DNA from 3 places in the Mesorhizobium sp. M7A.F.Ca.MR.176.00.0.0 genome. Region 3 is predicted to be linked to each of the others. Evidence: riboswitches for the same ligand, from Rfam matches in the RefSeq annotation. Region 3 holds a riboswitch; each other region holds the start of a gene.
The links. A riboswitch is a leader RNA that binds a small molecule or an ion and turns the genes downstream of it on or off. The one in region 3 is predicted to bind thiamine pyrophosphate.
Positions count from the first base shown of each region.

Region 1: linked by a shared signal. The riboswitch ahead of thiC (phosphomethylpyrimidine synthase ThiC) and the one ahead of EOB59_RS20495 (YkoF family thiamine/hydroxymethylpyrimidine-binding protein) in region 3 are both predicted to bind thiamine pyrophosphate.
Region 2: linked by a shared signal. The riboswitch ahead of thiB (thiamine ABC transporter substrate binding subunit) and the one ahead of EOB59_RS20495 (YkoF family thiamine/hydroxymethylpyrimidine-binding protein) in region 3 are both predicted to bind thiamine pyrophosphate.

Region 1 covers NZ_RZTC01000007.1:105,985-113,366, reverse strand. Annotated here, with positions in the region: gene EOB59_RS04800 (hypothetical protein) at 1-1,168, opposite strand, end outside; gene EOB59_RS04795 (metallophosphoesterase) at 1,171-2,508, opposite strand; TPP riboswitch at 3,585-3,701, shown strand; gene thiC (phosphomethylpyrimidine synthase ThiC) at 3,805-5,640, shown strand; gene thiO (glycine oxidase ThiO) at 5,637-6,638, shown strand; gene thiS (sulfur carrier protein ThiS) at 6,607-6,804, shown strand; gene EOB59_RS04765 (thiazole synthase) at 6,806-7,382, shown strand, end outside.
Region 2 covers NZ_RZTC01000072.1:17,168-24,549, forward strand. Annotated here, with positions in the region: gene EOB59_RS22390 (M48 family metalloprotease) at 1-808, opposite strand, end outside; gene thiQ (thiamine ABC transporter ATP-binding protein) at 1,066-1,848, opposite strand; gene thiP (thiamine/thiamine pyrophosphate ABC transporter permease) at 1,841-3,463, opposite strand; partial or broken gene EOB59_RS36575 (precorrin-3B synthase) at 3,516-3,676, shown strand; gene thiB (thiamine ABC transporter substrate binding subunit) at 3,704-4,702, opposite strand; TPP riboswitch at 4,746-4,860, opposite strand; gene EOB59_RS22415 (thiamine diphosphokinase) at 4,948-5,592, shown strand; gene EOB59_RS22420 (ABC-F family ATP-binding cassette domain-containing protein) at 5,594-7,382, shown strand, end outside.
Region 3 covers NZ_RZTC01000062.1:6,468-13,849, forward strand. Annotated here, with positions in the region: gene EOB59_RS20465 (DUF3309 family protein) at 116-280, opposite strand; gene EOB59_RS20470 (hypothetical protein) at 553-1,170, opposite strand; gene EOB59_RS20475 (isoprenylcysteine carboxylmethyltransferase family protein) at 1,556-2,251, opposite strand; gene EOB59_RS20480 (ABC transporter substrate-binding protein) at 2,419-3,438, opposite strand; gene EOB59_RS20485 (ABC transporter ATP-binding protein) at 3,431-4,198, opposite strand; gene EOB59_RS20490 (ABC transporter permease) at 4,195-4,947, opposite strand; gene EOB59_RS20495 (YkoF family thiamine/hydroxymethylpyrimidine-binding protein) at 5,051-5,659, opposite strand; TPP riboswitch at 5,650-5,763, opposite strand; gene EOB59_RS20500 (hypothetical protein) at 5,959-6,288, shown strand; gene msrA (peptide-methionine (S)-S-oxide reductase MsrA) at 6,382-6,900, opposite strand; gene EOB59_RS20510 (glycosyltransferase family 39 protein) at 7,033-7,382, opposite strand, start outside.

The sequences.
Region 1 (7,382 bases), on a different contig from region 3:
GGAATTGCTGCTGATCCGCCGTCCTCAAATTCACGGAGAGGAATTCACGTGCTGCATCAGCAAGTGCCACAAGCTCTTCTCTGCCCTCGGAATGACCCGATATGATAACCCGCTCGATGATGTCATTGACGGAAAGCCGCCCCAGCCGGTTTTTGAGCGAAAACGCGCTGAGCGCATCGTTGCGCTCGAGATCACTCCGCAGATGGTCAGGAAGCGCATAGTACAGCCGAAGCGACGACACGTTCTCGCACAGCGTGGCGAACTCCCTCGGATCGACTGAATCAAGATTCTCGACGTCCCGGTCAGCATTCGAGAGCGACTGGCCGGGTATGATCGTCCGGATCGTGTCGTAGAGGCCGCCGATGTAGGCGAGGACCCATTTCACGTTGCCGCGCGTCTTTCTCACCAAGGTGTTCAGGAACTGCTGTTGGAGCGGTGTCAGTGCTTCACAGTCGTCAATCAGTATCTTGAAGAAGGGCGCCCTGTCACCGGCGAAAGATGGGCCATTTAAAAGTGGAGTGATCGCGGTCGCGACCTTGTTAATGATCGCGCCAGGGTCTGTTGCTCTGAAGCCGGTCGCTCCGGCATCGGCGGCAAAGAAGAACGCGTTGAAGCATTCGTCGACGTACCGGGTTATCCCACCCCGCAGCTCATCGATGCTGAAGAAGTCGAGACGGGCAGGTTGGGGTATGAAGTGCAGCACTTCGCGATGCAGTGCCAGGGCGACGTCCCTATCTTCGGAGGCCCGGTATTTCAAGTGGCCGTCGCGTCTGAGCTGGCCGATGCTCTCGAGCAGGCGTTCGACTATCTTCAGCTCCAGATAGTGAGAGAAGATTACGAATTGCCGCGGGATCACGGCGGCCGTGTCGAAGCGTATCCGCTCCGGAATGAGGTTCAGAACGGCGTTGTCGATTAGGGGCGAGAATGTCTCATTGAGCTGGAAGAAGACGCCATACCAGGCGAGCTTGCCGACTTGGTCCGCGAGACTTTTGTCTTCAAGAATATGGACTGTGGAAAGCGAGCGAAGAATGCTGGTCTTGCCGCTGCCTCTCGTCCCTGCGACGAAGACCGGCTTGGCGGCGGCAGAAATCAACGCCGACTTCTGACTGAACCACAGTATCGGGCGGCTTTCGTACTCGATCCTGTTGGGGCCGAACGGATTCTCCATCGCTATTCGTCCCTTACCTTAATGCGCCAAGCCGAGTTTGCCTTGGTGAGGCCGTCTATCTCGATGAAGCGCGCCGCTTGGAGCATCAGAAGAGAGTCTTCCAGATCTAGCCCGAGCTCGGCGGAGGCAGCAATCTCAGTGATCTCGTCCCAGAAGAGTAACCCATTCCCGCGCCTGGTGGCATGGTCGCGCAGTCGGCGCAGCAGGTCAAACGTGTCGTTGTTCAGAAAGGCCTTGCCGTTGGACATGGTGGAAATAAAGCAATGTTCGCCTTCCATGACCGTCCCGTCGGCGACATTGGTGCGGTAGGGTATAAGTCGGATGCCGACGAGCTCTCCCTGATCGGTCGTGAAGAAGACGAGCTCATTGAAACCTGACTGTATCTCTGGTGCTGAGATGCAGATCAATTTGCCGTCCGGAAACCTTGGATCGTTGACGATCTCGACCGGATCAGCATGTATGTGTCCATGCAGGTAGACGATAGGCTTGTTGCCCTGCAGCAGCTGAGTTCTGACAAATCCGCTGTTGAGCATCTCCGCGTATGGCGTAATGCGCGGAGTCTTTTGTGGCAGCAGATTGTGATGGCCGATCATGATGCCGTAACGCATGTCGGGCTGCTGGAGCAATTCCTGTAGGCCTGCAAGCATCTCACGCGAGATGTATGGCGTGTCCATCTGACCGTAATACTCGTCGTCGGACGCCTCCTTGTCTGGATCGCTGGGAGGTGTCGCGGGCGAATGTCCCGAGATGTCCGGCGAGCCGAGATCTACAGGCTCTGTAGAAGGACTGAGTGCCTCGAGACGATCACGAAGGAACGCGGGAAGGTTTTGAAGCTCCCAACTGCCTATCGCTGTGTTGACGAGGATGAAGTTTGCGCCTGCGGATCCTGTCGGAAGTCTGAAGTGCACGGGTTGGTCCACGGGAACGGTCTGCCAACCCAAGCGGGCGGCTAAACTCGCCATTTCGCTGAATTTCTCAGTCGGTCCAAGTTCGCGCGCGTCATCACGGTTCACATCGTGATTTCCCGGTACGAATATCAACGGAAGCGCCTTTGAACTGCGTCCCTGTGCGCGGCAGAGCAACGTGAAATGCTGGAATGCCGAAGCAATGAAGGTCTTGTCGCCACGGCTCGTGAAATCCCCCATGAAGGCGATCGAATCCAAGGGCTTCGAAGTCGTCAGCCGCCGAAGTTTCGTCAAGACGGCACGCAGCGAAGACGCGCGTAGCTTCTGCGTTATTTTCGGAGCGAACTTGCTATCCTTGGCATCGATGTTGCTAGAGGAAGGATGCCAGTCCGGATAGTGAATATCGCCTACTTGAAGGATTCGCACCCGCCGCATAACTCGCCCCCCTGCCGAGAGCCATAGACTAATCCGTTCGCTTTTGCCAAGCGCGAACGATCATCCGCAGTGTCCTTAACGAGGTAGCCTGCACTTTTCGAGAATTGCCACGGCGGCTATTTTTCGGCTGTGAAGCACACGAGACCCGTGACGTGAGACCCAGTTGCTCAATGCCCAGTTGCTCAATGCCCAGTTGCTCAATGAGCTTTCTTACGAATAAGGGAGAATTTCCGCGGCCGGACTATCTCTGAGCGAGCGTGCATGACTGCCAACGGAAGGTCTTGCACGCACCCTTGCGATCTTGAGCAATGGTCGCCATGACTTTCTTCTTGCAGGCTTTTGAGTGGCCCAGCCTGCGATCACCAGACCCCACCGATTCTAAAGAGCGTGGCAGATGGGATAGTCGAGGTTGCCCGTGCACAGTCACGCTCAGGGCTTGCGCCGCCCAGAGGACACGCTGAAAAGGCAGATTGGGGCGCAAGCACGCCATTCACGAGAGGTTCGACATGAAGACCATGCAAGAAAAAGACATTCCGGCATTCGTACAAGCAGTTGTGGACGCCGGCTGCAAAATTTGCGCGATTGGCAACTTGGGATACGTCTTTGGCGATGCTGATTTCACGCCAGCGCAACGGAGGGCCGTCGAGCCACAGCTGCGTAGGATACGGCGAACGCGATCATCTCATGAACGAGATAGCTGTATATCTGCGGTCGATCGGACGCCATGTCGAGGTTGAGCCGAAGACAGGTATTTCCTGATGGCCGTGATCGCGAGAAGCCGTCTTCCAACCTCTGAATCCTAAAGGAGGTGACCCCCAAGGCCGTTCGTCACCTTCGACCAGAATAACCACATCCGTGACCGCCTGAGCTACTTGGTCGATACGCGCACATGGCCAATACAGTTTCTCCATCCTTCACGAAGCGAATGAGGCTTTGGCCATTCAGCCCCGGTCTACGGGGCGTGACTTGTCCCCGATGCATGCGCGAGCTCTCCGCCCGGCTGGCCGCCGGTCGTCGCCACCGGCCGAAGGCGCCCGAATGCGCTTGACAAGATAGCGTCAGCCCGTTCAACCTAAGGCATTCACCAGGGGAGTCCCGGCAAGGGGCTGAGATACTGCTGGCTTTCGCGGCGCAGTGACCCGTTGAACCTGATCCAGTTCATACTGGCGTAGGGACGGTGCAAGCGCTTTGCGGGAGTTTACGCCCGAGGTCCTGCTGCAGCAGGTCTACAGAAGCGTCTTTTCATCCTTCCGGCACAGAACTGGGTCTCCAATGCATGAGCAAAGGAGCCTCACGATGAATGCCCTCACCCCCGCCGTATCGACGGGACCACTGCCCGCCTCGCGGAAAATCCACAAGCCCGGCGTCCTCTACCCACAGATCAGGGTGCCGATGCGCGAGATTTCCGTCCATCCGACGGCCGGCGAACCGCCCGTCACCGTCTACGATCCGTCCGGCCCCTACACCGATCCATCAGTCGAAACCAGCATCGAAAAAGGCCTTGCCCGGCTTCGCCACGAATGGGTCACGGCGCGTGGCGATGTCGAAGCCTATGACGGCCGCCACGTCCGGCCGGAAGACAATGGATTCGCCACCGGCGAGCGCCTGACACCGGAATTTCCGATACGCAATCGGCCGCTCAAGGCCAAGCAGGGCAAGGCGGTGACCCAACTTGCCTATGCGCGCGCCGGCATCATCACGCCAGAAATGGAGTTCGTAGCCATCCGCGAGAATCTCGGCCGCGAGGTGATGCGCGGCAAGCTGCAACGCGACGGCGAAGCCTTCGGCGCGGCGATCCCAGATTTCGTCACACCCGAATTCGTGCGCGACGAGGTGGCGCGCGGACGCGCAATCATTCCCGCCAACATCAATCATCCCGAGAGCGAGCCGATGATCATCGGTCGCAATTTTCTGGTCAAGATCAACGCCAACATCGGTAACTCGGCTGTCACATCGTCGATGGCCGAAGAGGTCGAAAAAATGGTCTGGGCGATCCGCTGGGGCGCGGACACGGTGATGGACCTGTCGACCGGCCGCAACATCCACAACATCCGCGACTGGATCGTGCGCAATGCGCCGGTGCCGATCGGTACGGTGCCGCTCTATCAGGCGCTGGAAAAGGTCAACGGCATCGCCGAGGATCTGAACTGGGAGGTCTACCGCGACACGCTGATCGAGCAGGCCGAGCAAGGCGTCGACTATTTCACCATCCACGCCGGCGTGCGGCTGCACTACATCCCGCTGACCGTCGACCGGGTCACGGGCATCGTCTCGCGCGGCGGCTCGATCATGGCCAAATGGTGCCTGCACCATCACCGGGAGAGCTTCCTCTACGAGCATTTCGAGGAGATCTGCGACATCGCCAGAGCCTATGACGTCTCCTTCTCGCTCGGCGACGGCCTTCGTCCCGGTTCAATCGCCGATGCGAACGACGCGGCGCAATTCGCCGAACTGGAAACACTTGGAGAACTCACCAAGATTGCCTGGGCAAAGGACTGCCAGGTGATGATCGAAGGCCCGGGCCATGTCCCCATGCACAAGATCAAGCAGAACATGGACAAGCAGCTCGCAGTGTGCGGTGAGGCGCCGTTCTACACGTTGGGGCCGCTGACGACCGACATCGCGCCGGGCTATGACCACATCACCTCAGGGATAGGTGCCGCCATGATAGGCTGGTTCGGGACCGCAATGCTTTGCTACGTCACGCCGAAAGAGCATCTCGGCCTTCCCGACCGCAACGACGTCAAGATTGGCGTGATCACCTACAAGATAGCCGCCCATGCAGCCGATCTGGCGAAGGGCCATCCGGCAGCGAAAACCAGGGATGATGCCCTTTCGCGCGCGCGCTTCGAGTTCCGCTGGGAGGACCAGTTCAACCTGTCGCTCGACCCCGAAACCGCACGGTCCTTCCACGACCAGACCTTGCCCAAGGAGGCGCACAAGCTGGCACATTTTTGTTCGATGTGCGGGCCGAAATTCTGCTCCATGCGCATTTCCCACGACATCCGTGCCGAGGCCCAGAAGGAAGGCATGGCGGCAATGGCGGCAAAATACCGGGAGGGCGGCGATCTCTACATGCAGGCGGACGAGACTGGCGTACCGGTCGTGCCAGAGGCTCCCAAACCATCATGAGGGTGCTCGTCAAAGGGGCCGGCGTTGCCGGCCTCACCGTCGCTTTCGAACTCGCCGCCCGCGGCGCGACGGTCACCGTCGCCGAGATGCGGCATGGCCTTGGTGGCAACGCGTCGTGGTTCGCCGGCGGCATGCTGGCGCCATGGTGCGAGCGCGAAAGCGCGGAGCAGCCGGTGCTGGATCTCGGACGCGATGCTGCCGACTGGTGGGATGCGGTGCTGTCGGGTCAGGTGACACGGGCCGGGACATTGGTCGTGGCCGCGCCGCGTGATGCCGGTGAGCTTGACCGGTTCGCCAGTCGCACGTCAGGGCATCGGCGCGTCGATGAAAACGAAATTGCGCTCCTGGAACCCGACCTCGCCGGCCGCTTCCGGCGTGGATTGCTCTTCCCCGACGAGGCTCACCTCGACCCACGCCCGGCGATGGCGGCACTTCATGACAAGCTTGCGACCATGGGTGTCAAATTCCACTTCGGCTGCGACGCCCGGCCTGTTTCGGGATTCGCCCGTCAGATAGACTGCATGGGAATGGCAGCGGCCGATGACAGGCTGCGCGGTGTTCGCGGCGAAATGCTGATCCTTCGCACGCCTGATGTCTCGCTGTCGCGGCCGGTCCGTTTGCTTCATCCACGCTTTCCGCTTTATGCCGTGCCGCGCACCGATCACTGTTTCATGATCGGAGCGACGATGATTGAAAGCCAGAGCGCCGGACCGGTGACGGCGCGTTCCATGATGGAGCTGCTGGGCGCCGCCCATGCCCTCCATTCGGCCTTTGGTGAGGCCGAGATCGTTGAAACCGGTGTGGGTGTCCGTCCGGCATTTCCCGACAATTTGCCACGCGTCGAAACAGACGGTGAGATCATCGCGATCAACGGTCTTTATCGTCACGGTTTTCTCCTCGCCCCCGCCATGGCGCGCCAGGCTGCCGACCTGGTTTTCAGTCAAGACAGAACCAAGGAGCATGCTCATGAAACTGATGGTCAACGGCGAGGCGCGTGAGATTGCCGCCACCACGCTGGCCGAGTTGCTTGCCGCGCTCGATTATGAGGGCGATTGGCTCGCCACCGCCGTCAACAGCGACCTCGTGCACAAAGCCAACCGCGCGGAGTTCCAGTTGAGCGACGGCGACCGGATCGAAATCCTCTCGCCCATGCAGGGCGGCTAGCATGTTGGAGCTTTATGGAACCGAGCTTTCGTCGCGCCTGCTTCTCGGCACGGCTCAGTATCCTTCGCCGGCCATCCTTGCCGATGCAGTCAAGGCATCGGGCACGTCGGTGGTGACCGTCTCGTTGCGGCGTGAGATGGCGGGCGGTAGGGCCGGCGAACAATTCTGGTCGTTGATCCGCTCGCTGGGCGCCAGAATCCTGCCCAATACCGCCGGCTGCCTCTCCGTCAAGGAGGCCGTCACCACCGCGAAAATGGCGCGCGAGGTCTTCGGCACCAACTGGATCAAGCTCGAAGTGATCGGCAATCACGACACGCTACAGCCGGATGTGTTCGGTCTGGTTGAAGCCGCCCGCATCCTGTGCGAGGACGGCTTCGCGGTATTCCCCTATACCACCGACGATCTCGTTGTCGCCGAGCGGCTGCTGGAAGCGGGCTGCAAGGTCCTGATGCCGTGGTGCGCACCGATCGGTTCCGCCTTGGGACCGGTCAACATGACGGCGCTGCGCTCGATGCGCGGACATTTCCCTGGCGTCCCGCTGATTGTGGATGCGGGGCTGGGACGGCCGTCGCACGCGG
Region 2 (7,382 bases), on a different contig from region 3:
TGCCGACGCCCGGCGCGCCGAACTGGCGGGCATGGCGCTGCGCCAGATCGATGCGCTGCGGCGTGTTGGGGTGCGTGGCCAGGAAGTCCAGGCTGGCGTCGGTGGCGCCGCTGATCGAGCGGAAATCGGTATAGGCCGACATCGATTGAAGGAAGCGGCCTGCGGCGAAAGGATCGTAGCCGGCCTCGCCGATCGACTTGATGCCGATGGCGTCGGCTTCCAGCTCCTGGTTGCGCGAAAATTGCGCCAGCCTCAGCTTGCCGCGGATCAGCGCCGCCTTGGCGGTCGGGCTGTCGCCGAGCACATCGGAAACCACCTTGGTCGCCAGGCCTTCCTCTGCCTCGAGCTGTTGGCGCTGCAGGCCGTGATTGGCGGTGACGTGGCCCATCTCATGCGCGATGACAGCGGCAAGCTCGGCCGAATCATTGGCCAGCGCCAGGAGGCCGCGGGTGATGTAGAGATAGCCGCCCGGCAGCGCGAATGCGTTGACGTTGGGCGAATTTAAAATGGTGATGCGATAGGTCTGTGTCGGGTTGGCGGACACCACCGTTAAACTACCGACCACCTTGGCGACCATGCGCTCGAGCTTGGGGTCGGAATATTCACCGCCGTAAGTCGCCAGGATGCGCGGATGCTGCGCCTTAGCCAATTCGGCGAGCTTGTTGTTGGCGCCGACATTGTCCACGGTGATCGGCTTGTCGGAAGGCTGGAATCCGGATTCCTGAACTTCCGGCGGCGTGAACATCTGGCAGCTTGCCAACGCCACGGCAAAACCGGCCAGCGCGAGAAAACGCGCCAGCGGTTTCATTCCCAATGTGTTAGCGCCGATCGCCAGAACGGCTTCCTTTCGGGTCCCGGCGCATGACCACGAAAATCGGGGGCGATCTTCGGAACGTGTCATGCGCTATCTAAAACTGCTGCAGCATCCGTTGCCCGTCCCTTAGGGCGGGCGGCGGATACTGCAGGCAAATCACGGCCTGTGCCGCACCGGTAGGGCGACCTAGCCACACTCCCCCGGTCATGGCAAGCAAACGCCACATCGCCTGGAGCCGGTTTGACCGTAAATTATGTCCGCTTCCGGGCAACATCGCGTGATGTGGAATATCCAGCACCCGCGCCGATATAGCGCCGGAACGCCTCCGGACCAGCCCCGGTAAAGAAATCATCAGCCTTGCCGGTTGCGGCCACCAACCCATTGTCGACAAACACCATGTGCTCGCCGATGCGGCGTGCATCCTCGGGCTGGTGGGTGACAAATAGCACCGTCATGGCGCGTTCGGCATGAACGGCAGCAACCAGATTCAGCATCTCGTCGCGCAAAGCGGGTCCGAGCGAAGCGAATGGCTCGTCGAGCAGCAACACCGGTCGGTCGCGCACCAGCACGCGGGCCAGTGCGACGCGCTGGCGTTCGCCCCCGGAGAGCTCGCGCGGCAGGCGTTTCTCCTTGCCCGCGAGACCGGTGCGCGCAAGCGCCTCGGCGACCGCGGCGCGGTCCGCCTCGGTCAGCCCCAGGGAGGGCGAGCGGCCGAGCCCGACATTCTGCTCGACGGAAAGATGCGCGAAGAGATTGTTCTCCTGGAACACCATCGACACCGGCCGCGCCGAGGCCGGCTCGGCGCTGACATCGGCCCCGCCGATCAGCACGCGGCCCGATTGTGGGGTCTCGAAGCCGGCGACCAGATTGAGCAGCGTCGACTTGCCCGAACCGCTCGGACCCATGATGGCGGTGATCTTCGCCGTGGCGAACTCGACGTCGAAGACAAGTGGCACCTCACCATAACTGAACGACACCTTGTCCAGCCGCACCGGCGCGCCCTTCTCGAGCCTGCTGGCCGCCCTCTCACGCATCGCGGACCTTCTCCCTTCCCAGCCAGTGCGCCGCCACGATCAACGCGAGACAGACGAGGCCGAGCAGCAGTGCCAGGCCGGCGGCATCCTCGGTGCGGTAGCTGCCCATCCGTGCCAGAAGAAGGTAGGGCAATGTCTGCACGGAATCACTGCCGAACAGGGCAATGACACCGAGATCGCCCAGCGAAAGCGCCATGGCGAAAGCGAAGGCCGTGGCGAGCGGGCGCCGCAGCGACGGCCAGTCGACCAGCATCAGCCGGTTCCAGCCCGCAATGCCGAGCTGTGCGCAGAGCCGTTCGTGACGCTCGCTCGCCGCATCATAGGCGGGACGCACGGCGCGCAGGGCGAACGGCATCGCCATCACCGCATTGACGGTGACGACCATGACCGGGGCGATGGCAAAGACATCGCCGGCATGGCGCAGCAACAGGAACCAGCCGGCGCCGACGACGATCGGCGGCACGACAAGAACAAAGCCGGCGCCTGTATCGGCGGCGCGTTCGAGCAGTGTCTTTGCGCCGGCACGGCGGTTCAGCGCCAGTGCCCGCCGCGCCATGGTCAGCGCCAGCGACAGCATCACCGAGAGCAGTGCCGACAGGAAGGCGAGCGCCGCGCTGGTCAGCGTTGCCTGCCGGACAGTGGCCTCGCTGGCCAAACGGCCGAGATCCGCACCCAACCCGGCCATCACGGTTGCCGCCATCGGCCCAACGACGAACAGCAGCGCCAGGATGATGACTAGCGCGTTCAACCAGGTCTCGCTCCGATTCACCGAGATATAGCGGCGTTGCGCGACCGGCAAATTGGTGTCGCCGACCACATTGGCGCCAAGGCGCGTCAGGGCCAGCACAACGATAAAGGTCAGGGCGATCTGCAACAGCGTCAGTGTAACGGCCCGCGCGGGATCGAAATCGAAGCGCAGGGCCTGGTAGATGCCGACCTCCAGCGTCGTCGCGGCCGGCCCGCCGCCGAGCGTCAGCACGATCGTGAAGGATGTGATGCAGAGCATGAACACAAGCCCGGCGACGCCGGGCAGTGCGGCGCGCAGCGTTGGCCATTCGATCAGCCGGAACGCCGGCCGCGCCGCCATGCCGAGTTGGCTCGCCAACCGCCATTGGTCGGCCGGTATGGTCTGCAGCGCCTCGAGGAACAGCCGCGTCGCCAGCGGCAGGTTGAAGAAGACATGGGCGACGAGGATGCCGGACAGGCCATAGATACCCGGCCAGCTTCCGCCGCCGATCAAGGCAAGCACGCCGGCGAAATAGCCGGCACGGCCATAAAGCGCCAGAATGCCGAGCGCTGCGACAATAGCCGGCAGCGCCAACGGCACGGCGAAGATCTGCAGGATGAAGGCGCGGCCGAAGAAACGTGGATGTCGCGACAGAGCGCGCGCCACGAACAGCGCCGGGATGGCCGAAAGCAGCGTCGAGAGCGCCGCTTGCCAGAGCGTGAAGCGAATGACGCGAAGCAGATAGGGATCGAAGGCTGCCCAGGCGCCCGAGAAATCATGGGCGCCCTCGAAAAGCAGGCCGGCAAACGCGCCGCCGATCAGCAGCGCGATCGCGGCAAGCGCGACAATGCCGGCGCTGACGCGGGGATCAGAGGCTGCGCGTCGCACGCCGGACCACCAATCTCCGGATCGCGGCACTTACAAAGGATTGCGTTCCTTCGCGCCCCCCTCTGTCCTGCCGGACATCTCCCCCACAAGGGGGGAGATTGGCAATTTCGACGCCTCGCTCACTCCAGCAGCATTGGCGATTGGCGAAATCGCCGATGGCAGCCAATCTCCCCCCAAGCGGGGGAGATGTCCGGCAGGACAGAGGGGGGCGCCGTAGAGCACTCATCTTCGATAGCAAACTTATTTGCTCATCACCGCAAGCCATTCATCGACCCAGGCCTTGCGATTGGCAGCGACCTCTTGCGGGCTGAACAGCAAGGTCTTGGTCGGCTTGACCAGTTTGTCAAAGGCCGGATTGAGCGGCTTGTCGGTCTTGCCGGCCGGGAACATCCAGTTGGTCTCGGGAATGGCATCCTGGAATTTAGGCCCGGTCATGAAGGCCATAAACTTGGCCGCCAGCGGATTCTTGGCTCCCGTCGTGGTGATACCCGCCACCTCGATCTGCAGATACTCGCCCTCCTCGAAGGAGGCCGCCTGGTAGCGCCCGGTGTTCTCGGCGATCATGTGATAGGCCGGCGACGTCGTGTAGGACAGCACCATCGGCGCCTCGCCCTTGGTGAACAGCCCATAGGCCTCGCTCCAGCCCGGCGTCACGGTCAGCACCTTCGGCTTGAGCTTGGCCCAGGCCTCCGGCGCCTTGTCGCCATAAACCGACTTGACCCACAGAAGCAGGCCGAGGCCCGGCGTCGAGGTGCGTGGATCCTGGATGACGATCTTGTCGTCGGCACTGCCTTCGACCAGCTCTTTCAGGCTTTTCGGCGGGTTCCTCAGCTTCTCGGTGTCGTAGACGACAGCGAAATAGCCGTAATCAAAGGGGACAAAAGTATCGTCGCTCCAGCCACCCGGCACGTTGACATCAGTTACGCCGCCATGCGGCGCGAACAAGCCTGAGGCCTTGGCATCGGCGGTGAGATTGGTGTCGAGGCCAAGCACGATATCGGCCTTGGTCGATGCGCCTTCCAATCTGACGCGGTTGAGCAACGCGACGCCGTCGGCGACCGAGACGAACTCGACATCGCAGCCGCATTCGGCCTCGAACGCCTTCTTCACCACGGGACCCGGACCCCAGTCGGCGGTAAAACTCTCATAGGTGTAGACGGTGAGCTTGTCCTTGGCCAAGGCCGGTCCGGACAAGGCCACGACCGTTGCTGAAACAAGAGCGTATAAAAGCGTGCGCATCGGCGCCTCCTTCGTTCGAATTGAAAGGAATTGAGGCGTCGGACTGTCCGAAACGTCTAATCCCTCCGCCGGTACAAACCGGATCAGGTTCAGCGGGTTGGCGAGACTGCCTCTCAGCCGGTCCGCGAAGATCGCGTCCGGCACCCCGTTAGAGCGTTTCGACACATAGGCCGGCCCGATCCGCCACGCAAGTGGGAGTTTGCCGCCTTCCGTTTCCCGTGCCGGGCTGGTAAGGGCCACACGATATGAGCACATTCACCATCCTGCTTGGCGGCGATCTCATCCGCACGCCACGGCTCGACCGTCAGGTCGAAGGCTCCCGCGTCATCGCCGCCGACGCCGGCATAGGCCATGCGCAGTTGCTGGGCCTCGTGCCGGAGCTGTGGGTGGGTGATTTCGATTCCGTGCCGGCGAACCTGCCGGACGATCTCGCTTCCGTGCCGCGCCGGACCTTCCCGGCGGAAAAGGACCAGACCGATGGCGAACTGGCCATCGCCGCAGCACTCGAGCGCGGCGCGACCCGGCTGGTGCTCGCCGGTGCTTTCGGCGGCAAGCGCGCCGACCACGCTTTCCTGCATCTGGCGCTTGCCTTGCGGCTGGCCGAAGCAGGGACCGATGTGCTCCTGACCAGCGGCGCCCAGGAAGGCATTCCCCTGCTGCGCGGAACGGCCGGCTTCGACTATGCCGATGGCACGCTGTTTTCGGTGCTCGGCTTTTCCGAGCTTGCCGGGTTGACCGTCACCGGCGCCAAATGGCCGCTGAACCACGTCAAGGTGGCCTTCGGTTCGTCGCTGACCATTTCCAACGAGGTCAAGGGCCGCCTCGAAATCGCGCTCGGCCATGGCCGCGCGATGCTGCTCGCTCATCCCTATCCCTTACCTGAAAGCTGACATGGCCCCGCCCCTTCTCAACCTCGACGGGATAAAACTGACCTTCGGCGGCACGCCGCTGCTCGATGGCGCCGCCTTGACGGCTTCGGCCGGCGACAAGATCGCACTGGTCGGCCGCAACGGGTCGGGCAAGTCGACCCTGCTGAAGATCGCCGCCGGCCTGATCGAGCCGCAGGACGGCGAGGTGTTCCGCCAGCCTTCGGCAACTGTCCGCTATTTGCCGCAGATGCCCGACATGGAGGGCTTTGCCACTGTCCGCGCCTATGTCGAGGCCGGGCTTGGCCCTGCCGACGATCCCTACCGCGCCAGCTATCTGATGGAGCATCTCGGACTGTCGGGTGAGGAACGTCCGAACGATCTGTCGGGCGGCGAGGCGAGGCGTGCTGCCCTTGCCCGCGTCATGGCGCCGGAGCCAGACATCCTGCTGCTCGATGAGCCGACCAATCATCTCGACCTCTCGGTCATCGAATGGCTGGAAGAAGAACTCATCCGCACCTCCTCGGCACTGATCGTCATCTCGCACGACCGCCGCTTTCTCGAACGTGTGTCGCGCGCCACCATCTGGCTCGATCGCGGCCAGACCCGCAGGCTGGACAAGGGCTTTGGCCATTTCGAGGAATGGCGCGACCTGGTCCTGGAGGAAGAAGAGCGCGAGCAGCATAAACTCGGCCGCCAGATCGTTCGCGAAGAGCATTGGCTGCGCTACGGCGTGACGGCGCGGCGCAAGCGAAACATGCGCCGGCTCGGCGAGTTGCAGACCATGCGCCAGCGTTTTCGCGGCCATCGCGGTGCCGAAGGGTCGGCGACCATGGTGGCGAGCGACGCCGCCGAGTCCGGCAAGCTGGTGATCGAGGCGAAGAACATCGAGAAGAGCTTTGGCGATCTAACCGTGGTCAAGGGGTTTTCGACCCGCATCCAGCGCGGCGATCGCGTCGGCCTGGTCGGGCCGAACGGCGCCGGCAAGACGACGCTCTTGAAGATGCTGACCGGCGAGATGAAGCCGGACGCCGGTTCGGTGCGGCTCGGCACCAATCTGGAGATCGCCACGCTCGACCAGAAGCGCGAGGCGGTCGACCCGCAGGAGACGCTGGCGCAATATCTCACCGACGGGCGCGGCGAGAACCTCGTCATCAATGGCGAGCAGCGCCACGTCGTCTCCTACATGAAGGATTTCCTGTTCAAGCCGGAGCAGGCACGCACCCCAGTGCGCGAATTGTCCGGCGGCGAGCGGGCACGGCTCTTGCTGGCGCGCGTGCTGGCGCGGCCGGCAAACCTTCTGGTGCTCGACGAGCCGACCAACGATCTCGATATGGAGACGCTGGAACTGCTGCAGGAACTGGTCGCTGGCTTTGCCGGCACCGTCATACTGGTCAGCCACGACCGCGATTTCCTCGACCGCACCGTGACCAGCCTGATCGCACCGGATGGTGACGGCCGCTGGATCGAATATGCCGGCGGCTACTCCGACATGCTGGCGCAGCGCGGCGGCACCAGGCTGGACGACCGCAAGGCGCGCGCGAAGGCCGAAAACGGCGAAGCGCCAGTGACGGCCAAGAGTGAAGCGGCTGCGCCAAAGGGGCCAGCGAAGAAACTGTCGTTCAAGCAGAAATTCGCGCTGGAATCGCTGCCCAAAAAAATCGAGGCTGTGACGGCTTCGATCTCAAGGCTGGAGAACAACATCGCCGATCCGGCCTATTACGAGCGCGACCCGGCCTCGTTCCAAAAGACGATCGCCGCCCTCGACAAGGAGCGCGCTACGCTGGCGGCGCTCGAGGAAGAATGGCTGGAGC
Region 3 (7,382 bases):
AGTTTTGCAGAGTGCAGGATCACAAGCCGGCTTGCCTGCATCACAATCCGGTGCGCGCCGACATTGGGGGCGCTCACGAGATTGCGATCTGTCGGCGACAACCGGGCGGGCCTGGCTAGATGCGCCCGAGCACGACAAGCACGATGACGATGAGCAGCACGAGCCCGAGGCCGCCGCCGCCATAGTAGCCGGCGCCATAAAAAGGACCTCCGCCGAGGCCGCTGAAGCCGCCAAGCAGGGCAAGGATAAGAATGATGATCAGTATGGTTCCAAGGCTCATGGCTTTCAGCTCCCGTTAGCGTTGACGCATTGGGTCGAACATCGCGGCCGCGATGTTCGAGGACGAGAACGTTCCCAAGGCTCTACCGTTCCGTGCGATCGTGGCAACGGAAACGGCCATCCAACGTGATGGAAGCCAGAACTTTGATACCGGCACGCCAATGAACGCGGAAAGCCCGCCAGTGTGGCGGGCCTTCCGACCAGCCGGAGGCCAGGAACATGCGGCCGGGCCTCAGGGCCGGTTCGGCACCTCCAGTCCCGGCACCTCCAGCATCAGCGGCGCGCGATCAGGAGGCAGAGTTGCCGGAGGTCGCGGTCGTAAGCGCCTTCGCTGCCGAGCACGTCGACGCAGCGCTTCTTCATTCGCGCCACGTTGCTATCCGACATCTGGGCCACGACACCCGGCAGGCTCGGCCTGCTGGGGTTTGACGGATTGGACGGATTGCTCGGGTTCGACGGATTGGACGGATTGATGCCGCCCCCAATACCCACGCCGACACCGACGCCGACGCCGCTCGTCCCGCCCACATTGGCGCCGAGGCCGGCAGCAATGCCGCCAAATCCTCCAACATTGGCGCCCGCGCCGGCATTGATGCCATTGCTGCCGCCGACCGAAGCGCCGAGACCAGCATTGACACCGCTCGAGCCGCCGACATTGGCACCGGCCCCGGCCTTTACACCACCGCTGCCGCCCACCGAGGCGCCCACTCCGGCGCTGATGCCGCCACTGCCGCCAACGGAAGCCCCGACGCCGGCATTGACGCCGCCGCTACCACCCACCGAGGCACCAACGCCAAGGCCGATTCCCGCAGCATTGGCGGGCAGGGAAAGGGCTAAGATTACCGCACTACCCGCCAACATGTTGGCGACTGTCTTGATGGTGTGAGCCATAACACTCTCCTGTTGTCGTTGCGCTAAAGCAATTGGCGAGAGGCCGATTGCAAGATCAACTACGCGAGGTGGTGAATTTCAGTTTCAGAGAGAGAATACTCAACCTGAAGCGTGGTATACATCAACAAAATTTCTGAAATAAAATTATAATAAAGTTGGAATAATTTCTCTTTACACTAACAGCGCGTAAGGCCATTGATGATCGGACGTTACTCTGCTCGTCTTTACTGCGAGGCCGTACACCGCACCGGACAGCGCATGAGCCTCTCGCAAGATCAGCAAGACCGCCACGATGATTGCAAGTGGCCAGAGTCTGTCGGCGGATGCGGGAGCGAGAGAGTGCAAGCGTGATTGCAGGCCGAACGATTCTGCGCTGGCCGGCTTGTCAGACGATCCCGTAGAACAGCCTGTAGTGGACGCGCTTCATATAGTCCCGGTATTCCGGCGTCGCGGCTAACAGCGCCTCTTCGCGCAGGATGCGATGAACCTGGAAGAAGGTGATCGCGGCGTAGACAGCAAGATTGTAGAAGGAAAAGGCCGACAGCAGGAACAGGACATGACCGGCAAGGTATCCGGCATAGATCGGGTGCCGCACCAGGCGGTAGGCACCGTCGGTCATCACGCCGCGATTGCCCGGCAGAATGGCGAAAGAACGCCCTAGCGATATCTTCCCCCAGATCACGAACCCCAACGCCAGGACTTGCAGCGGCGCGGCGGCATAGATCGGGATGATGGCCACGCCCGGTTCCAGGTCGATGAAGCCGACACCGAAGCTGGCGACCACCGAAACAACCACCGTCAGCGGGTTCCAGTCGCGTACCTGTGGTCGCCGCGACAGAAGCAGCCAGGTAAAGGTCAGGATCTCTGAAATTGCCACCAGCGCCACATTGATGCGGGTCGGGTCGAGCATCAGGTGATATACGCCGCGGTAGACGAACATGCCCGCGAAGGCCAGCGCGCAGATCCGAAAGAAACCTTCGCGCAAATCCACCAGGATTTCGCGCGTTCGGGCTGCGGACAAAATCCTGCCGTCACTGATGTGCGAAAGCGCCTCGCTTTTTGATATGAGCAATGCAAACACCCCAATGATCCCTCAGGGCGACCTTTGCACGCAACCATTGCCGGGCAGTTAATCAACAAGATCAGATCGGCACTGGCTGTCGGGGAGCCAGGGCGCCACTCCCAGACGACCTGCTCCACGCGGTCGCCCAGAAAGACTGGCGACCCATCTCATTTGGTTTTGCCAGACTAGCTCAGATAGTCGTTGCGGAAATAGCTCCCGAAATCCGGGCGTTGAGCAACCAGCTTGCCGTCGGCATCACGCAAAATGCCGGACGCGAAGAGATAGCCGCCGATCGCTCCCATCTTGGCCGGATCCATCGTCCCGATGGCGCCGCTTTGGCTGCGCAGATAATGGCCGTCGATCAGCGCCTTCAGTGAGGCGTGGATCAGCGCCGGATTGGTCAACGCATCCTTGTTGGCCGCGATCAGCAGGGCTGCCGCATCTTCGGGGTGATCGACCGCGAACTGGTAGCCGCGCCGCGTCGCCTGGACAAAGGCGGCCGCAGGCTTGGGGTTTGCCTGGAGATAGGCTTCGCTCGAAGAGATCAGTGTCGTGTGCTCGTCAGGCACGCCGTAATCGGCATAGACGAAGCTGCGTTGTTTGACGCCCCTGAGCTCGGCGTCGACACCCTCCCAGGTCGAGACTTCGAGCGTGAAATCGACCGAACCGTTGGCCAGCGCCTCATAGGCTGAGGTGCCGAGCGTCACCGTCTCGAAATTGCCCTTGCCGCCATCATGGCGGATGATGGTCGATATCAGGGCGTTTTCCCAGGCGCTGCCGAAGCCGCCATAGGTCAGGCCGTCGAGGTTTCTCGGGCTTACGATCTCGCTGCGGGCCGCATTGAAGACCACGCGGCCGGTTTCCGATTGCACCACCGCATAGACGCCCTTCAGGTCCGCTCCGGCGGTTCTCTGGGTGAACAGGCTGATGGTGCCGTTGATGCCGAAATCGGCGACGCGATTTGCAACCAGCGTGCCCGCACCGGTATCGCTGTAAGGCAGGATGTCGACCTCGAGCCCGGCCTCGCGATAGAAGCCCTTGTCGCGGGCGACGAACAGTCCGATGTGGTTGGTGTTGACAGTCCAGTCGAGGGCAACGGTGACCTTTTGTGCCGATTGTGCTTGGGCTCGCCCCGATCCGGCAACGAGCGGAAGGCCTGTGGCAAGGGTCAGCAACAACGCCTGCCGGCGCGTCAAGTCAGTCATGATCGTGTCCTTTGGATGGGGTGGCGTTGAGGATGATGTCGAGAATCTCGGCCTCGAGCGTACTTGCCTGGCGCGCGGCATCGCCGCCAAGGCTGCGCGGGCGCGGCAGCGGCACCTTGATTTCACGCACGATGCGGGCCGGGCGCGCCGACAGCACATAGATGCGGTCGGACAGGAACACGGCTTCGCGCACGTCATGGGTGATCAGGAGCGCCGTCCAGCGATGATGCCGCCACATCTGTTCCAGCCAGCGCTGCATGGCCGTGCGGGTCAGCGCGTCGAGAGCGCCGAACGGCTCGTCGAGCAAAAGCATGTCGCGTTGCTGCACCACCGTGCGCAGCAAGGCCGCGCGCTGGCGCATACCGCCGGACAGTTGCGCTGGAAAATGCCGCTCGAAGCCGGCAAGCCCGAATTCGGCAAACAACGGCGCAACGCGCGCCCGCGCCGCCTGTCTCCTCATGCCTTGCACTTCGAGCCCGAGCGTCGCGTTTTCGAGGATGCGCCGCCACGGCATCAGCGCGTCACGCTGCGGCATGAAGGCGAAATGCCTGCCGTGGTCGTCGAGCGGCGCGCCGTCGAACAACATCTCGCCCTCGCCATGCTCGGCGCCGGTCAGGAGCTGGAAGAGTGTCGATTTGCCGGCGCCCGAGGGTCCAAGGATCGAGACGAATTCACCAGCGCCGACGCTAAGCGAAATATCGGCCAGCACGTCGAGCCCACCGAACGCCTTGCGCACATGCCGCAGCTCGAGCCGGTTCATCGCCAGGCCCCCTTCCCGGCGGTTTCCTTGCCGGCCCGCTCCCAGGGCATCGCGAGGCGCTGCAGCAGTACAGTCAACCCGAACAGGACAAGTGTCAGCGCGGCACTCACTCCGACGGCGGCAAGAACCAGGTCAGGACGGAAATTGTTCTTGGCGTTGAGCATGTAGATGCCCAGCCCCTTCGCGGCCCCCGCATATTCGGCGAAGATCGCGCCGACCACGGCGTAGGTGATGGAGATCCTCAAACCAGCGAAGAAATAGGGCAGCGCCGAAGGCAGCCGTGCCAGCACGAAGATGCGCCAGCGCCCTGCCCCCATGGCGCGCAGCATTTGCCCGATCTCGGCCTCGGTCGACTCATAACCCTCGACCAACGCAACCAGCATCGGAAAGAAGGTAACCAGCGCCACCAGCATGATCTTGGGCGCCAGCCCGAAGCCGAACCAGAGCACCACCAGCGGCGCGATCGCCACCAGCGGCAAGGTCTGGCTGACGATTAAGACAGGAAACATCGCACGCCGCAGCGGCTGGAAGAAGTCGACCAGCGTTGACAGCACGAAGGCAGCGCTGAGCGAACAGGCAAAGCCGAGCAGCGTGGCGCCGATGGTCGGAATGGCGTTGTCGGCCAGCGCCTGGCGATTGAGCAGCGCTTGCTCGAAAACGCGCGACGGCGCCGGCAGTGTCGTCGGCCTGATGCCGGAATAGGTGGCATAAAGCTCCCACGCCAGCAGGAGCAAACCGACCGAGATCATGGCCGGCATTGCCTTGACAAGAAGGCTCGCGATCGGGCGCGAAGCGACTGATGATGTGGCCACGGGAGATAACCTTTGACGGCAGCGCGAAAGCGCGGCTGGCTCAGACAGCCGACGGGCTGTTGGCCGAGACCGTGACGTCGAGGGTTACGTGGCCGGCGCCTGGTCCGAAGCGGCAGAAGGCCTCGTCCAGCGCCGAAAAGATCGCACCGGCATCACCGCGCAGTTTCGTGCAGAAATGCTTGGAACGCTCATAGACGCCGGACTGCTTGAGAAAATCGATGCAGCCGTAGATCTCGTCCATGTGGTCGTCGGTGCCCATCACATAGAGCGAGAACTGCGCCGCCGCCGGCTGGCCGGTGGCAGCAGCATTGCGCACCGCCGCGATGGCCGCATCCTTGCGCGGGCCGAGTGGCCCAACAGGCCCGCCAAGTGCATCGGAGCGGCAGATCGGATCATCCGGCTCGCCAGGGCACCCGCGCGAGATGGTGGCCGACAACACGCAATGTTTGCCGCTGCGTGCCGCCGCCACGAAGAGGTCGCGCATGGCGGGAAACAGCACTTCGGGCGGCCCGACCAGCAAGGTCGAGATGTCGTCGGTCTCGATCCTGAGCTTGTCGCGCCAGGGATCGAGCGCACCGAGCGCGCCAAGAATGACACCGACGAAATCGTCGGTCATGGGGTATAGGGAAATCTGTGCGCCTGAAAACATCGCCCGCCTCGCTCCGCTGGTATTACCCAGATCAGCTTCTAGGGTCTGTGGGCTTGCCGCCCCCGTCTCAGCCCCGACCGTACGGAGCACCCCTGTGGATGTGCGCCTTAAAGCATCATTCGAGTTCAAGGGAAAGCCGTTTTTTCAGAGCACTGCGCCAAAAGCATTGCGCCAGTCACGGTGCGCCTGTGCGGAATTTTGTCGGGAACCTTCGCCGCTGCGACCGGTTGTCCCCACAGTCGCAACGCGATCACTTTGGTAGAAAACAAGCGACGACTTCACAGAAATGGAGACAAACCATGTTCATGAAAATCCTCGCAGCTTCGGTTCTCACCATTGGTCTGGCCACGTCAGCCATGGCGCAAAGCGCCGGCAGCAACAACGCAAATGGAAGCGGCAGCGGCAAATCGGTGACGGTTGAGCCGAACACGCCGGCTTCACCGAATACGGTCGAGCCGGACACTGTCGACCCGGGCACGACCAACAGCACGACTGGCACGGTAGGAGATATGAATTCAAACGCGGATCAGAATTGCCCGGCAAGTCCGCAGGGGGCGCAGGCAGATGCCAACGGCACCTCCCCGGGCACCACCTCGCCGACAGTCAACGACAACAATTGCGGCAAGTAATCTGCACGCGATCGAACCAAAGCCGCGGAGCACAACCTCCGCGGCTTTGTTCTACCACGACGCGGGGATCGGGGTTTGGTACAACCTTGAACTCTACGAAACCGCCGTCTCGCGAACCGGCAGCTTCCAGCCTGGCCTGACGAAGTGGCAGGTGTATCCGTTGGGATATTTCTCCAGATAGTCCTGATGCTCGGGCTCGGCTTCCCAGAACGGACCAACGGGTGCGACTTCGGTGATGACCTTGCCCGGCCACAGGCCCGAGGCATCGACATCGGCGATGGTGTCCTCGGCGACGCGCTTCTGTTCGTCGCTGGTGTAATAGATCGCCGAGCGATAACTCGTCCCGACATCGTTGCCCTGGCGGTTGCGGGTCGTCGGATCGTGGATCTGGAAAAAGCGTTCCAGCAGCGTGCGATAGCTTATGATGGCCGGATCGAAATTGATCTCGATGGCTTCGGCGTGGGTGCCGTGGTTGCGGTAGGTGGCGTTGGGCACGTCGCCGCCGCTGTAGCCGACACGGGTGGAGATGACGCCGGGATAGCGCCGTATCAAATCCTGCATGCCCCAGAAACAGCCGCCGGCAAGGACTGCACGTTCGGTCGAAGTCGCCATGTCACGTCTCCTCAAAAGCAATTCCAGGAAAAGTGTGTGGCGGTTTTCCGTCTGGAATTGCGTGAAAGCAAGTGGTCTCGCCATAAATGGGCATTGTCACCTGCTTCGTCCAGCGGACGCGGTGGATCTACCTCAATTGCTCGGTTGGGCGAGGCTGTCGATCAAACCCAGTAGCTTCATGCCAGGCGGAATGGCGGCAAAGCTGATCGCCACCGGTGGTGCCCTGAGCGACCAGTCGAAAAGAACGGTCTTGACCGGGATGTTTCCCAGCCACGCCAGCAGCCGAGGTGGCACGCCGCTCCCGGGCCAGACCAGAAGCATGCCGTGATCGCGCAGCCGCTGGCTGGTGATCCAGGGGGCGAGCCGCATGTCGAGGTCTGTGAAGATCGACGGCTTGTCATAGGCGTTGAGGCCCGCCAGCAACGCGATGCGGGTATCGCCGCCGACGATGTCGAGCCGACCGGGCACCGCCGCGTGCCAGA